DNA from 4 places in the Symbiobacterium sp. genome. Region 3 is predicted to be linked to each of the others. Evidence: a T-box and tRNA genes for the amino acid it is inferred to sense, from the RefSeq annotation. Region 3 holds a T-box; the other regions hold tRNA genes.
The links. The T-box of region 3 lies ahead of leuS (leucine--tRNA ligase). A T-box ahead of a tRNA ligase gene usually reads a tRNA of that ligase, here a tRNA-Leu.

Region 1 (3,656 bases), on a different contig from region 3:
TGCCCATGCCGCGGCAGCCGATGTACTGGCGCGCCACCTTGGGCTCGATGTACTCGGTCTTGATCGTGCCGGAGGTCAGATCGACCCGCAGAATCTTACCCTTGTAGGCAAACATCTCTTACTTCACCCCCACTGCAGCCTTGAGTCGGGCGGCGTACGCCCGCTTGCGCTCCATCGTCGCCCGGCTCGCGTCCACGTACTTGAGTGCGCCGCTCGGGCAGTACTTCACGCACTCCGGATCGCCGCCGCACAGGTCGCACTTCAGGATGCGGCTCTCCACGGGGTCGAAGGAGGTGCCGCCGAAGGGGCAGGCCTGCATGCACATCTTGCAGCGGATGCACTTGCCGTGGTCGACGATCATGGCGCCCGTGTCGGGGTGCTTGCTGATGGCGCCCACGGGGCAGGCCTTCATGCAGAAGGCGTCCTCGCACTGGACGCACATCATCGGAACCGAGACCAGCTCATCCTCCCAGGTGTACACCGTCACCCGGGATTTGGAGGGTACGTAGTACCCTTCGTGCTCCTGCGAGCATGCGATCTCGCAGGAGTGACAGCCAGTACAGATGTCCGGTGTGATCAGGAGCATCTTGGCCATCACTTTCCACCCCCTATATGTGCTTTGGAACACGAAACCCCACCGTGGATGCGGGGCTTCACAGTTAAGGCTTCACGATGACCGGCGGGCCGCAGCCGGTCCTTTGGCCTAGCCTCCGGCGCTGGGCGGGAAGATGGCCATCTCGTCGTCAGGGAGGACGGGTGTGGCCAGGCCCTCGCCGTCACGGACGTCGCGGCCGTTCCGCACGATCATCACGTGCCGGTACAGAACGCCCGGCCGCTCAAACAAAAGCGGACGCATGCGCGGGTACTTCGCCACCAGCCGATCGATCAGGCTGCCGACGGTTTCCCCTTCGCACACGTCCATCTCCAGGGCGGTCTGTCGCTCCGCCGCATCACGCAGAAGGCCGTAGAGCCGGATGCGCATGCACGCCACCCCCTTTGTGCACCGCCTGGGCTCATACCGCTATCAATGCTCGATGTTTACGTATAGCCAACATTAATCTTACCCTTGCCCGATTTCGTAAGCCATCCGCCGATGGTGCCCATTGGGTGCGCGTAGGCATCCATGTCGAAACAACTATAGGGAAAAAGGAGGGTGGGTACTTTCTTGTCTCACTTCCCTCCATACTAAGAGTTAAATAGTCTATCATTTGCAGCCGCTTCACCGCGCCCCCTCATCACCCCTCGTGTCCGGCCGTTCGGCCCCCTCCTTTTCAAAGGTTTCGCGCCAGCGCAAACAGACGCTCCCGGAGCGCGTGAAGTCGCTCGTTCATCCGCTTCCGCTCCGCGGCGGACTCCCGCCAGATCACCAGGTCATGAACTGTTCCCGGCGCATTGGGAATGCCCAGGAGGTACTCCTTCAGGGCCTGCGCGGCCGTTGCTTCCGTGCCGGTGCGGTCCAGCAGCTCCCAGCAGCGCCGGAACAGGTAGGCGTATTCGGCGTAGAGCCCCTCCGCCTGGAGAAGGCTTTGAAGTTCAAACAGCACCGTCCGCATTTCGTCGAGCACTTCCCGGTCCACCATGGCACACCCCCACGCTTCCGTGATCGCTCCCGAGCGCTCGCCCCGCGCATGACGGGTACGTGGTTCGTTGAGTCAGCACCGACCTGACATCCCTTCCTCTCGATCCGGTGATCGCGGCATGTCTGCAGTAACCCATCAACGTCGAAGGGCTGCGGGGTATGTTTCCCGCAGCCCTTCCATTACCTGGTGCCCGAGGCGGGACTCGAACCCGCACGGCCATCCGGCCCCAGGATTTTAAGTCCCGTGCGTCTGCCATTCCGCCACTCGGGCAGGATTACACCAATCTATCATATCACGCGCTAACCACCGCTTCAACCGCACGGGCGCCGGCCTGTCCACCAGGCTCCGGCGCCCGCTTTGATTTCCCACCTCAGTACGGATCTGGCGGTGCGGTCTGGAACACCTGCTCCTCCGGCCAGACGAAGCCCAGTTGTTTGGCTTTCAGCTCCATCGACTCGAAGCTGGTGACCCGCTGCAGCGTTTCGGAGAGCCGCCGGTTCTTCTCCTGCAGGGCCCGGAGTTCGGCCTCCACCTGGGCCTGCACGGCGAGGGCCTGCTTCAGCTCAAGCTGCGCCTGGTACAGCTGCATTCCGCCGAACGAGAGCAAGCCCGCGAGCGCGGCCACCAACGCGCCCGTCAGCCAGTGCCGCCGCAGGGGGTTTCCCCGTGCGCGGCGCACCGGCGTGGGCGCGCCGTTTACCGCCTGTCCGCGTCGCGTGTGGGCAGCTCTCATGCTTCTTCCTCCGTGTCGGCGCTGTCAAACAGCCCGAGGGTGTCGCCGGGCAGGACGATGACCACCTGATAGCCCTTGCTCTTGGCCCGGTTGTACAGGGTCGCGACAGTGCCCACCGCGAGCGAGAGCCGCTTGGCGACCTGCTCGTTGCTCCAGCCCATCTCCTTGAGAACGACGACCTGCCGTTCCCGGAAGCTCAGCCGCTCAGCACCTCGAATCTCGATGTTCACTGCCCCGTCCGCCCCTGGCTAGTTACGCACAACCTGTGGATAGGCTGTGTACAAACTGAGTACAACTAGTGTACAAGATGTGTACGCTTTTATTACCTTCTTCCACCAGCGAGAAACTCCTTCTGGGGAACGTCACCAATGTGCGGAAACGGTTAGAAATCGCGCGGATTGTGACGCCCTTGCAGCCAGCGGCGCAGCGCGCGCCGCCAGCGGCGCTTGGCAAGGAGGTAGCGCAGCCGCAGCCACCGGTACGGCCGGACAAGCCGCCGACCCAGCCAGGCGGCCATGCGCAGGCCGGCGGCGTACAGGAACCGGACAGCCGCCACCAGGGGGTACCAGAGCAGCCGCAGGACCAGCATCCAGAAGAGGTGCAACAGCCACGCCAGAACCCGCAGCAGTCCGTCGGCCAGCCAGAGCACGGTGGGGCTGGCGAGCCAGTAATAGAGCCCCAGGCCGCCGAGCAGCCCGACCAGCACATAGAAGCGGTACTCCCCCCAGCTGCCGAGGAACAGGCCTGCGCCCAGCATGGCGGTTGCCGCCACCCAGTAGGCCAGGTCTCCCAGGGCCGCCAGCACGGGGCCGGGGCGCAGGAACCCTCTCACGGCGCGCAGCAGGTCGAACAGGAGGCCCAGTCCAACGCCGCTGAGGATCGTGACGAACAGCGCATAGAACTGGAGCTCCATCCGCAGCATCGGACTGCCCCCCCACCCTCTTCCCCGTGAAGGCGGCTACCGGAGCAGCCGCTCCAGGAACGACCGGCCGCGCGTCTGCCGGACGCTGCGCTGCCGCGGGCTGGCGTACTGCAGCGCGCTGACGTAGCCCTCCACCGCGAACTGCCCCTTTTCCAGGTCCAGCTGCTTGATCTGCAGCTCCTCGCCGCGGATGGTGAGCATGCCCATCTCCGTCTCGAGGTTGACCTCCTCATCGTCGAAGCTGTCCACGCCGATCACGCCGGTGATGTGGACCCGTTCCCGGTTGGCGATGGTGAGCGAGTGGCTGTGACCCCCGGCATCGCTCTCGCCCATCCCGGGCACCCGTTCGTCCCCCCGGTACGGCGTGCGCTCCTCCCCCCGATAGAACGTCCGCTCTTCCACCCTGACCGACCTCCTCTGC
Region 2 (3,656 bases), on a different contig from region 3:
ATGGTGAGCGAGATGATCGACAGCGCGGTGCTCTCCCTGGTCCGGCAGGATCCCGCCCTGGCGCAGCAGGTGATCGACCGGGACGACGAGATCGACCGGCTGCTGATCACCATCGAGATGCGCTGTCTGCAGCTCATGGCGCTGCAGCAGCCCATGGCCCGCGACCTCCGCACCGTGGGCACCGGCCTCAAGATCGTCACCGACCTCGAGCGCATGGCCGATCACGCCACCGACATCGCGGAGGTCACGCAGAAGCTGGCGGGGGAGCCGCTGATCAAGCCGCTGATCGACATCCCCCGCATGGCGACCCTGGCCCAGGAGATGGTGCGCGCGGCGCTGGACGCCTTCGTGGACGAGGACGAGGCCGCCGCCCGGGCCATGATCGCCCGCGACCACGAGATGGACGCCCTGTACAAGGCCGTCTTCGACGAGCTGGTGGAGATGATGGAGCGGGACCCGCGGGTGGTGCGGCAGGCCACCCACCTGCTGCACGTGGCGGGATGGCTCGAGCGCATCGGCGACCACGCCACCAACCTGGGCGAGTGGACCATCTACCAGCTCACCGGCGAGTTGAGCAACTTGAACACGTAGCGGCACATGCAACCGCCGAGGGGGCCCCAGCGGCCCCCTCGTTCTGCGTCCGTCATGGCGCCGCCGGGTCCGCACTGGCCCGTTGGATCGCCGCCTTCGCCAGGTTGCTGATCACCACGTCCTCCATCGGGGGATTGTGCAGGCCCGCCCTTACGTCCCGGTAGTAGCGCTCCAGCGGCAGGCTCCGGGCGAGGCTGGCGCCGCCAGCCACCCGCATGGCCCTGTCCACCACCCGGAGGGCGGTCTCCACCACGAAGGGCTTGCAGGCGGCTACCGCATCGGCGAGGTGGGGCCGCCAATCCGGCCGCTCGTCCCACTGGAACGCGAGGTCCATGAGGGTGATGCGCGCCGGCAGCAGCGCCAGGTCCATCTCGCCGATCAGCCGCTGGACGTGGGGGCGGTCGACCAGGGGGCTCGCGGGCTCCGGGTGACCCGGCGGGTTCACCGTCCGCCGCTCGACCGCGTAGCGAACCGCAAAGTCCCGGGCCGCCTGGGCGATGCCCAGGTACACGGCCGGCACGTGCAAGTTCCAGCCCGCGGCGCGGCCCGGCGTGCGGTCGCCTGTCGGCTCCAGCAGGGCGTCGGCGGGCAGGTGGACGTCGTCCAGCCACAGGTCGTGGCTGCCGGTGGCCCGCATGCCGATGGCATCCCAGGTCTCTTCGATCCGCAGCCCCTCCGACTCCCGCGGCACCAGGAACCACGCGGCCTCTTCGGTGCCGGCCAGCGTAGCGGAGACGATGAAGTAGCGGAGCACCGGGGCCAGGGTGGTGAAGTGCTTGTGGCCCCTGAGCACCCAGGAGCCGTCGGGCAGACGCCGGGCGGTGGTGCGGGGGAGGCCGCCCCGACTGGGGCTGCCGGTCTCGGGTTCCGAACCGCACGCGTTGAGCAGGGCCCCCTCGGCGACGACCTCCCCGAAGATCCGCCGGCGGATGGGCTCCGGCCAGGTGCGGGTCTCTGCCTGCTTGCCGACCACGTACAGATGCCAGCCCACCGCGAGGGCCGTGGCGCCGTCGCCCCTCGCCAGCCGCTCCTGGGCGAAGACGGTGGCGTGCACGCCGGCGCCGAGGCCGCCGTACTCAGTGGGCACCGTCAGGGCGAGGTACCCCTGCTCCCGCAGCGCGTCGAAGTGGGCGAAGGGAAACGACCCGCTGCGGTCATACTCCGCAGCCGTCTGCGCAAAGCGGTCGGCCAGTTCGCTGGCACGCTCGTACGCCAGCCAGTCGATCTCCGTGCGGCCGAAGTACCACGGGCCAGGAATCACACGGCTCACCTCCGTCGAGTGCATGATTCGCCGCCCACGCGGGCAACTCTTGCAGCGGAACCGGACCTTTCCGACACGACTGGCCCTTTTTTGCCCCTTGAGCGAACGCGTGTCGTGGTGTAAAATAACATGGTGTCACCGGGGATCATCGTTCCCCCACCAGCATACGGGCGTTGCGCCCGGCGGGGAAGCCGCATCCCCGCACTCCAATGATACAGTTGCACAACGTCGGAGTGGCGGAATTGGCAGACGCGTACGTTTGAGGGGCGTATGGGTAACACCGTGCGGGTTCAAGTCCCGCCTCCGACACCAGAGCAGAGTCACCGTGACGCACAGGCGCCACGGTGACTCTGTTTCGTTTCATCAACCACGTCACGGTCCTGATCGGGTACATCGGCGCGCTCCACCTCGCCGCCCGATGCCGCGTGAATGGGGGCGCCCGCCGGGCGTCGGCGACCGTCGCCTTCTTGGCCTGGCTGATCGGGGTCTTCTTCAGCCCTGTCTTCCACTGAGCACGGCGGGCGTCGCGGGCGAGACGGGGAGCGCGCTGGCCCTTACCGCAGCAAACGATGACCGGCCGGTTTTCGGGTAAGCCTTTCGTGGCAAGGGCGCAATCGGGCGTGGAATGGTTTCCAGGATAACTCGTGATGACTAACCGTACGTGCATCTTCGTACTGGAAATCATGTACCGGCTCCCCAACCCGCGCGGGGAAAGGTATAATAACGGCGGTTCACCTTGGCGCAACGGAAGTAGAATCTGTGGCTGCATCCATGTACTGAACAGGAGGTTGTCCCATGAACTTACGCCAGCGTACGGCTGTATCGCTCCTGGCCCTGTTCGCTCTGGTGCTCACCGCCTGTGGCGGCACGCAGCAGTCTCCCAACACGCAGACTCCGTCTGCCGGCGGCGGGCAGCAGCAAGAGCAGCAGCAGGAACCCCAGAAGTCGGAGGAGCCCAAGGAGCTCGTGGTGTACACGTCCCACCAGGCCGATATCCACGAACCGCTGATCCAGGCCTTCGAGGATGCCACGGGCATCAAGGTGACCGTGGTCTACGCTGCCACGGGCGAGCTGTTCCAGCGGATGCGTGCTGAGGCCAACAACCCGCTGGGCGACGTGATCTTCGGCGGCGGCGCCGAGACCCACGAGGCCAACAAGGATCTCCTCCAGCCCTATGTGCCCAAGGAGATCGACAAGATGGCTCCGGGCACCGTGGCGAAGGACAACAGCTGGACGGGCTTCACCGCCCTGCCCATCGTGATCATGTACAACACCAACCTCCTGACGCCTGACCAGGCGCCGAAGGGCTTCGCCGACCTGACCGACCCCAAGTGGGCGGGCCAGATCGCCATGCCTGATGCCGCCAAGTCCGGCTCGGCCTACACCACAGTGGTGACCGTCCTGCACGCCATGGGCCGGGACGACGGCAAGGGCTGGCAGGTCATGGCCGACATCGTGAAGAACTCCAAGATCCTGGGGTCCTCCTCGCAGGGCCCGAAGGGCACCAACGACGGCGAGTACGCGCTCGCCCTGACGCACGAAGAGGCGGCCTTCAAGTACGTGGCTGCCGGCGGCCCCGTTGGGATCATCTACCCCGAGGAGGGCACCTCCAACGTGCCTGATGCGGTGGCCATCATCAAGGGCGCCAAGCACCCGGAGAACGCCAAGGTGTTCGTCGACTTCATGGTCTCGCAGCAGATGCAGGAGTACGTGGCCAAGGAACTGAACCGGCGTCCGGTGCGCACCGACGTCGCCCCGCCCGAGGGCCTGGAGGACGTGTCGAAGATCAAGTTCCTGGACTACG
Region 3 (3,656 bases):
GCCGGGTGCCAGCTATGGCCTGAACTACTTCCTGAACCCCGACTTCAGCAAGATCGCCGATCCCGGCGTGTGGGTCGCCGCGTACAGCCAGGTCTTCTTCTCCACCACCCTGGCCGTGGGCGTGATGATCGCCTATGCCAGCTACCTGCCCAAGGGCTCTGACCTGTCCAACAACGCCTTCATCACCGTCTTCGCGAACTCGTCCTTCGATTTCATGGCAGGTCTGGCCGTTTTCTCGACCCTGGGTTACGCCGCCGTCAAGGCCGGGGTGCCCTTCGAGGAGATGGCGGTGGCCGGTGCCGGCGTGGCGTTTGTCGCTTTCCCCAAGGCCGTCTCGATGCTGCCCGGACCGTTCTGGCTCCAGTCGCTCTTCGGCATCCTGTTCTTCGCCGCCCTGCTGCTGGCCGGCATCTCCTCGTCGATCTCCCAGATGGAGTCCTTCGCCTCGGCGGTGATCGACCGCTTCGGTGTGGACCGGAAGAAGCTGCTGGGCTGGTTCTCCCTCATCGGCTTCGCTTTCAGCTCCCTGTTCGCCACCGGCGCCGGCGTGCACATCCTGGACATCGTGGACCACTTCGTGGGCAGCTACGCCATCGCGGTGCTGGGCCTGGTGGAGGCCATCGTGCTCGGCTACTTCATGGGCACCGCCAAGATCCGGGAGCACGTGAACCTTACCTCCGACATCCGCGTTGGGCTCTGGTGGGACGTGCTGGTGAAGTATGTCACCCCGGTCCTGCTGGGTTACAACGTGATCTCCAACTTCATCAACGAGTTCCGGGAGCCGTACGCCGGCTACCCGACCGGCGCCCTGGTGCTCTTCGGCTGGACCGTGGCCATCGCCATGTTCGGGTTCTCCATGATCATGCAGATGCGTTCGCAGCAGCTTGATCTGAGCCAGAAGGGGGTTGGGTAGCCATGCCGCAGCAGGGGCTTCTGCCGGGCTCGCTTGTGATGCTCGTCTTCGGCATCGCGTTGCTCTGGGGCGGACTCACCTTCTTCATCACCACCGCGTTGCGGGCCGAGAAGAAGAAGGAACATCAGCACGGCTAGCCGCAGTGGCTGGATGTCGCCGGAACCCGCTTGGGGTTCCGGCGACGTGTTTCAAGTTGCGGTGCGCCCTTGACTTTGGCGCGCATGCGCGCCATAATCAAGTGTAATTCGCAATCTGATTGCTGGAAGGCGATGACGGGGAGCAGTAGCCCCTCCACCGCTTTCAGAGAGCCGCCGGCAGGTGCGAGGCGGCAGCGTGTGGGCGGCGAACCTCGCCCCGGAGCCGCACGGGCGAACCCCGGGCATGAACCCGGCCCGTAGCCCGTGCCGGGAGCGGCCCGTTACAGCCGGGAGAGCAGGGCCTGCTCCGTCAGGCCAAGCAGGGTGGTACCGCGGGAGCAACGGCTCTCGTCCCTTCGTGGGACGAGAGCCTTGTCATCTTTCGCAGCTTTTCATCCAGAGGAGGTCCAACCAACCTATGGCAGAAGACCGGTTCGATTTCCGAGAAGCCGAGCCGCGCTGGCAGCGCCGGTGGGAGGAAGAGGGCCTGTACAAGGTCGAGCGCGACCCGTCGAAACCCAAGTATTACGCGCTGGCCATGTTCCCGTATCCGTCGGGCAAGCTGCACATGGGCCACGTGCGCAACTACACCATCGTCGACGTGATCGCCCGTTACCGGCGCATGCGGGGGTACAACGTGCTGCACCCCATCGGGTTCGACTCCTTCGGCATGCCGGCGGAGAACGCCGCCATCCAGCACGGCGCCAACCCGGCCGTGTGGACGAAGCAGAACATCGCCGAGATGACGGAGCAGCTGAAGCAGCTGGGCTTCTCCTACGACTGGTCGCGGGCGGTCTACACCTACCGCGAGGACTACTACCGGTGGACCCAGTGGCTCTTCCTGCAGTTCTACAAGAAGGGCCTGGCCTACAAGAAGACCGCCCCGGTGAACTGGTGCCCCTCCTGCCAGACGGTGCTGGCCAACGAGCAGGTGGAGGACGGCCGGTGCTGGCGCTGCGACTCCGAGGTCACGAAGAAAGACCTGTCCCAGTGGTTCTTCCGCATCACGCAGTACGCGGACGAACTGCTGGAAGACCTGAAGCTGCTGGAGGGCGGCTGGCCGGACCAGGTGCGCATCATGCAGCAGAACTGGATCGGCCGCTCCGAGGGCGCAAGGGTCGAGTTCACGCTGGTGGCCACGGGCGACAAGATCCCGATCTTCACCACCCGGCCGGACACGATCTACGGCGTTACCTTCATGGTGGTCGCACCGGAGCATCCGATCGTGGAGAAGATCTGCACCTCCGGCCTGGTCCCGGAGGAGCGGGTGGCCGCCATCCGGGCCTTCCAGGAGCGGATGAGGACCCTGAGCGAGATCGCCCGCACGTCGACGGAGGCGGAGAAGGAAGGCCTGTACACCGGGCTGGACGTGATCAACCCGTTCAACGGTGAGAAGGCCCAGCTCTGGATCGCCAACTACGTGCTGATGGACTACGGCACCGGCGCCGTGATGGGCGTGCCGGCCCACGACCAGCGGGACTTCGAGTTCGCGCAGAAGTACGGGCTGCCCATCAAGGTGGTCATCCAGAACCCCGAGCGCAGCCTGAAGGCCGAGGAGATGACCGAGGCCTACGTGGATCCCGGCATCATGGTCAACTCCGGCCCCTTCGACGGTACCCCCAACCTCGAGGGCATTCCGAAGGTGATCGCCTACGCCGAGGAGAAGGGCTTCGGCCAGAAGACGGTCACTTACCGGCTGCGGGACTGGCTGATTAGCCGCCAGCGGGCCTGGGGCGCGCCGATCCCCATCGTCTACTGCGACAAGTGCGGCACGGTCCCCGTGCCGGAGAAGGACCTGCCCGTACGGCTGCCGGATGACCTGGACTTCACCGGCGAGGGCGCTTCGCCGCTGGCCCGTCACCAGGGTTTCGTCAACACCACCTGCCCGCAGTGCGGCGGCCCCGCCCGGCGGGAGACCGACACGATGGACACCTTTGTCTGCTCCTCCTGGTACTACCTGCGCTACTGCGACGCCCACAACGCCGAGAAGCCCTGGAACCCGGAGGACGTGGACTACTGGATGCCGGTGGACCAGTACGTCGGCGGCATCGAGCACGCCGTGCTGCACCTGCTCTACTCCCGCTTCTTCACGAAGGTGCTGCGCGACATGGGGCTGGTGAAGGTCGACGAGCCCTTCGCCCGGCTGCTCACCCAGGGGATGGTGCTCAAGGATGGCAGCAAGATGTCCAAGTCCAAGGGCAACATCGTCTCCCCGGAGGAGATGATGGCCAGGTACGGCGCGGACGCCTCCCGGCTGTTCATCATGTTCGCGGCGCCGCCCGAACGTGACCTGGACTGGTCCGACGCCGGCATTGAAGGGGCCTACCGGTTCGTCAACCGCTTCTACCGTATGGTGATGTCGGCGCTGCCCGCGTATCGGCGTGCCCGGAGCCTGGTGGCGGCCGATGGCTCTTCGGCGGACGGTGCGCTCTCCGAGGCCGAAATCGCCGCCGGCCTGGCCCGGGTGGCCCCGAGCCTGACGGCGGAGGACCGGGAGCTGCGGCGGGTGATCCACGCCACGGTGAAGCGCATCACCGCCGACCTGCACGAGCGGTTCGCCTTCAACACCGCCATCTCGGGCCTGATGGAGATGACCAATGCCATCT
Region 4 (3,656 bases), on a different contig from region 3:
GCCCAGCGTTACCGCCACTCCGGCGCTGGCCTCGTAACCCATCGGGCCGGCTTTCCCGCCGGCGTCCTGTGCGGTCAGGGGGCGCACCTCCGGAGCGTGCACGTCCACGGCCGATGCGTCGGCGCCCGCATTCACGAGCGCCTCCCGCAACCGGGCGACAGACGCGGCAATAAGGGCCTCCGCTTCGGCAGCGGAAGCCCCCTCTGTCCAGGCGGTTACGGTGAAGAAGAGGGTAACCTGATCGGGCTTGGCGCGGACCTCTCCCTGCCCCAGGGCCGTGATCGTGCGGACCGCGGGCGCCGCAGCCGGGCTATCGCCCGGGTCGGCATGACCCGGCAGCAGCAGGAGGACGGCCAGGAGCCCAAGGCCGATCACCAGCGCTGCGAACGACTGAGGCTTCACAGGTACCGGTCATCTCCTACTGCAAGGGCTGCGCCTTGAGGACGATCTGGATCTCGGCGTTCTCCAGCGCGGTCAGCAGGTTCTGCCGCGTGGCCTGCAGCTCCTCGATTTCCTTCACCAGGGTCGCCAGCGCCTTCGGATCGGCCTCGCCTTGCGGGCGCTGCTCCAGACTCGCCCGCTGATTCTCAAGGGCGACGAGCCGCTCCCGCACCGACTCCAGCTGTGCGCTCAGATCCACCGAATCCCGCACAACGCTGGCGTTCTGCCCCCGGAACTGTGTCTCCACCTGCGCCACGGCCTCCTCGAAATCAGCCGCAGCCACGGTCACCTGCAGTTCCACAGCGGAGACCCGCCGTTCCATGCGAATCGCACGCGCTAGGCTGAGCCGCTCCTGCAGTTCCCGGGCAGCCTGCTCCGGATCTGCCACCGCCACCTCCAGCGAGGCCCGCAGGTGCTGCTGCGGCGGCAGCGCCGCCATTGTGCCGGGCTCGTTCCCTTGCGTGGCGGTGCTCACGCCGCCTCCCGGGTTCGTCGGGCCCAGGGGCGAACCTTTCGGGCCGGAGTCAGCCTCACCGGGCTCGCTCTCCGGAACGTTGGCCTCACCGGGAAGGCCGCTCTGAGATGGCGACTCCGCGGGTTGCGCCACGGGTTCGGTGATGTCGTTCGAATCCACAGGTCCCTCGGCGCCAGACGGCGTCTCATCTCCTGGCACGTTCACCGAACCAGGCTCACCCACGCCGCCCTGCGAAACAGGCGGTTCGACGGTGCCTGTGGAGCCGGGCTGCGGCTCCTGCCCGGTCGGCAACAGCACGACGTTCTCCTGCTGCTGCGGTGGCTGGGCCGCCGGCCCGGGCAGCACCAGACGGTTCAGGCCTGACACGCCGATGACCAGCGCCGCGGCTGCGGCAGCCGGAATCGCCCACCGCCCGAGCGCAGCGCGCCGGGTCAGACGGCGGTTCGCCTTCCGGGCCGCCACCAGGGGCGGGTCGGCGGCCAGCAGGCGCTGATGAAGCTCGGCATGGAACGTGTCGGGAGGTTCTACCTCATCCAGGGATGTGACGAGTGCAATAGTCTGGCGGAGGGCGTCCACTTCGGCCGCGCACCAATGGCAGCGCCGGAGGTGCTGCTGAACCCGCAGCAACTCGCCGCCTGAAAGCTCGCCATCGATGTACGCGGACAGGAGCGGACGAACTCCGTCACAGTTCATGGGCTTTTCCCCTCCTAGGGCTACAGACGACTCTCGGCGACAAAAGTTCCAGGCTCGCAAACTTTTCTTTGAGTGCGTGGCGGGCCCGGTTCAGCCGGGACTTCACTGTGCCGAGGTTGAGCCCCAACGCCTCTGCGATCTCGTTGTAAGAGTACCCCTGGAGTTCGCGCATCACGAGCACGACCCGGTACTCCTCGTCCAGCTGGCAGATACTCTCCTGCACGGCCCGCCGGATCTCCACCCGCTCCAGGGCCTGCTCGGGACCATCCGAGGGGTCGGCGATCTGGCGGGACACTTCGCCGTCCTCCATTTCGACGCTCTGGTCGAGGTAGGTGACGCGCTGCCGCTTGCGCTTACGCAGTTCATCCAGGCAGGCGTTGTTCACAATGCGGTACAACCAGGTCGCGAAGGAGGAGTCACCGCGGAAATCCGCCAACGAACTGTAAGCACGGATGAATGCTTCCTGGGCCACGTCTGAGGCGTCCTCGTGGTTGCCGGTCAGCCGGTAGGCGATGTTGTAGACCGTCTTCTCGTGCTCGCCGATCAGCTGCTCGAACGCCTCGACGTCTCCTTGCTTTGCCCTCTCCACGAGGAGTTCGTCGAGCGATTTGGACACCAACTTCACTCCTCCCACGGTGCGGGGCAATGTTCCTGACGGAATCGAGAGGCACATTGTTCCGGAAATCGGTTCCGGGAATCAGCCGCACGGCCCCACGGTTCCTAGGATACTTCGGTAGACGGGGCTGGTTTCCCTGCGGCGAGCGGCGGTGGAACGACTGGGTACGGGCCGCGGCGCCTTGTCAGCGCCAGGAGCTTGTGCTATCATAACTAAGCGATCAAGCCGAAGTGGTGGAATGGCAGACGCGCTCGACTCAAAATCGAGTGGGGTAACCCCCCGTGCGGGTTCGAGTCCCGCCTTCGGCACCAGGTGGCAGGTGGGCTGCAGGGTTAGACTCCTGCAGCCTGTTTCGCGTTTCACCGGCGATTGGGCCGAGCAGATCAATCAAACCCTATCCTGACAGGCCGATCGGGTCCGTACAGTAGGGCAAAACCTATCCTTACAACCACGTCTAATACTGCTACACTAAAGGAGTAGCACGAACACCGCACAGGGACCAAGGGGTCAACCAGATGGAGGGATTCCGGCATGCCGCATATCCTGGTCGCCGATGACGACCTTGACATCGCACGACTCGTCGCCTTCCAGCTGCAGTACACCGGGTACGAGGTGACGCTGGCCCACGACGGCCCCACCGCGCTGGCCCGCGCCCGCGACTCGGCGCCGGACCTGATTCTGCTGGACTGGATGATGCCCGGGCTCGACGGCCTGCAGTGCCTGACCGCCCTCAAGGCTGATCCGTCCCTGCGCCACATCCCCGTCGTCCTGATGACCGCGCGCGCCCAGCAGGCTGACGTGCAGGCCGGTATCGCCGCCGGAGCGGCCGCGTACCTGGTGAAGCCCTTCGAGCTGAGTCAGCTGATCGCCACGGTGAAGGAGGCGGTCGGATGACCCACGTGCCGTACCGCTGGGACACCGGCCTGCGGGTGCGGGTCTTCGGCCTCCTCCTCTTCCTGCTGTCGCTGCTGGTGGGCCTGGGGTTCATTCTCACCTTCACCTTTAACCAGATGAACTCCATGCGCGAGCGCGCCGAGTTCAGCCAGCAGAACATCCTGCGCATGGAGCAGGTCGCCACCCTGTACGCCGAACTGACGGCGGCCGTAAACGGGTACCTGCTGACCGGGGACGAGGCGATGCTCGCCTCCTACGAGCCCGACATGGCCCGCCTGAAGGAACTGCTGGAGCAGCTGGAGCGGGACGTGACCGACTCCCCGGAACAGGTGGACCGGGTGCGGCGGGTGTGGAGCCTGATCGAGACCTGGCGCACCGAGGTGGCCGAACCGGCGATCGCCTTCGCGCAGCAGGGCTCGCCGGAGGCCGGCAGCCTGCTGCTCCGCCAGGGCCTGGGTCACGCCGCACAGATCAGCGAGTACCGCGACGCCTTCCGCACGGAGGAGTCCAAGCGACTCGGCCAGGACCTGAGCAGCG

Region 1: it has a tRNA-Leu gene. The T-box ahead of leuS (leucine--tRNA ligase) is inferred to sense a tRNA for this amino acid. The anticodon was not compared.
Region 2: it has a tRNA-Leu gene. The T-box ahead of leuS (leucine--tRNA ligase) is inferred to sense a tRNA for this amino acid. The anticodon was not compared.
Region 4: it has a tRNA-Leu gene. The T-box ahead of leuS (leucine--tRNA ligase) is inferred to sense a tRNA for this amino acid. The anticodon was not compared.

Annotation. Positions count from the first base shown of each region.
Region 1 covers NZ_JBFNEH010000004.1:147-3,802, reverse strand. The annotation lists gene AB2385_RS01920 (aldehyde ferredoxin oxidoreductase family protein) at 1-115, opposite strand, end outside; gene AB2385_RS01915 (4Fe-4S dicluster domain-containing protein) at 119-595, opposite strand; gene AB2385_RS01910 (ubiquitin-like small modifier protein 1) at 704-982, opposite strand; gene AB2385_RS01905 (hypothetical protein) at 1,272-1,580, opposite strand; tRNA gene AB2385_RS01900 (tRNA-Leu) at 1,765-1,850, opposite strand; gene AB2385_RS01895 (septum formation initiator family protein) at 1,951-2,313, opposite strand; gene AB2385_RS01890 (sigma factor-like helix-turn-helix DNA-binding protein) at 2,310-2,543, opposite strand; gene yabQ (spore cortex biosynthesis protein YabQ) at 2,696-3,235, opposite strand; gene yabP (sporulation protein YabP) at 3,272-3,637, opposite strand.
Region 2 covers NZ_JBFNEH010000003.1:69,198-72,853, forward strand. The annotation lists gene phoU (phosphate signaling complex protein PhoU) at 1-591, shown strand, start outside; gene AB2385_RS01645 (acyl-CoA dehydrogenase family protein) at 644-1,852, opposite strand; tRNA gene AB2385_RS01650 (tRNA-Leu) at 2,080-2,164, shown strand; gene AB2385_RS01655 (hypothetical protein) at 2,197-2,364, shown strand; gene AB2385_RS01660 (ABC transporter substrate-binding protein) at 2,648-3,656, shown strand, end outside.
Region 3 covers NZ_JBFNEH010000032.1:43,226-46,881, forward strand. The annotation lists gene AB2385_RS11135 (sodium-dependent transporter) at 1-913, shown strand, start outside; gene AB2385_RS11140 (MetS family NSS transporter small subunit) at 916-1,050, shown strand; T-box leader at 1,174-1,409, shown strand; gene leuS (leucine--tRNA ligase) at 1,469-3,656, shown strand, end outside.
Region 4 covers NZ_JBFNEH010000016.1:18,807-22,462, forward strand. The annotation lists gene AB2385_RS06980 (SIMPL domain-containing protein) at 1-402, opposite strand, end outside; gene AB2385_RS06985 (zf-HC2 domain-containing protein) at 419-1,609, opposite strand; gene AB2385_RS06990 (RNA polymerase sigma factor) at 1,599-2,225, opposite strand; tRNA gene AB2385_RS06995 (tRNA-Leu) at 2,450-2,536, shown strand; gene AB2385_RS07000 (response regulator) at 2,757-3,119, shown strand; gene AB2385_RS07005 (ATP-binding protein) at 3,116-3,656, shown strand, end outside.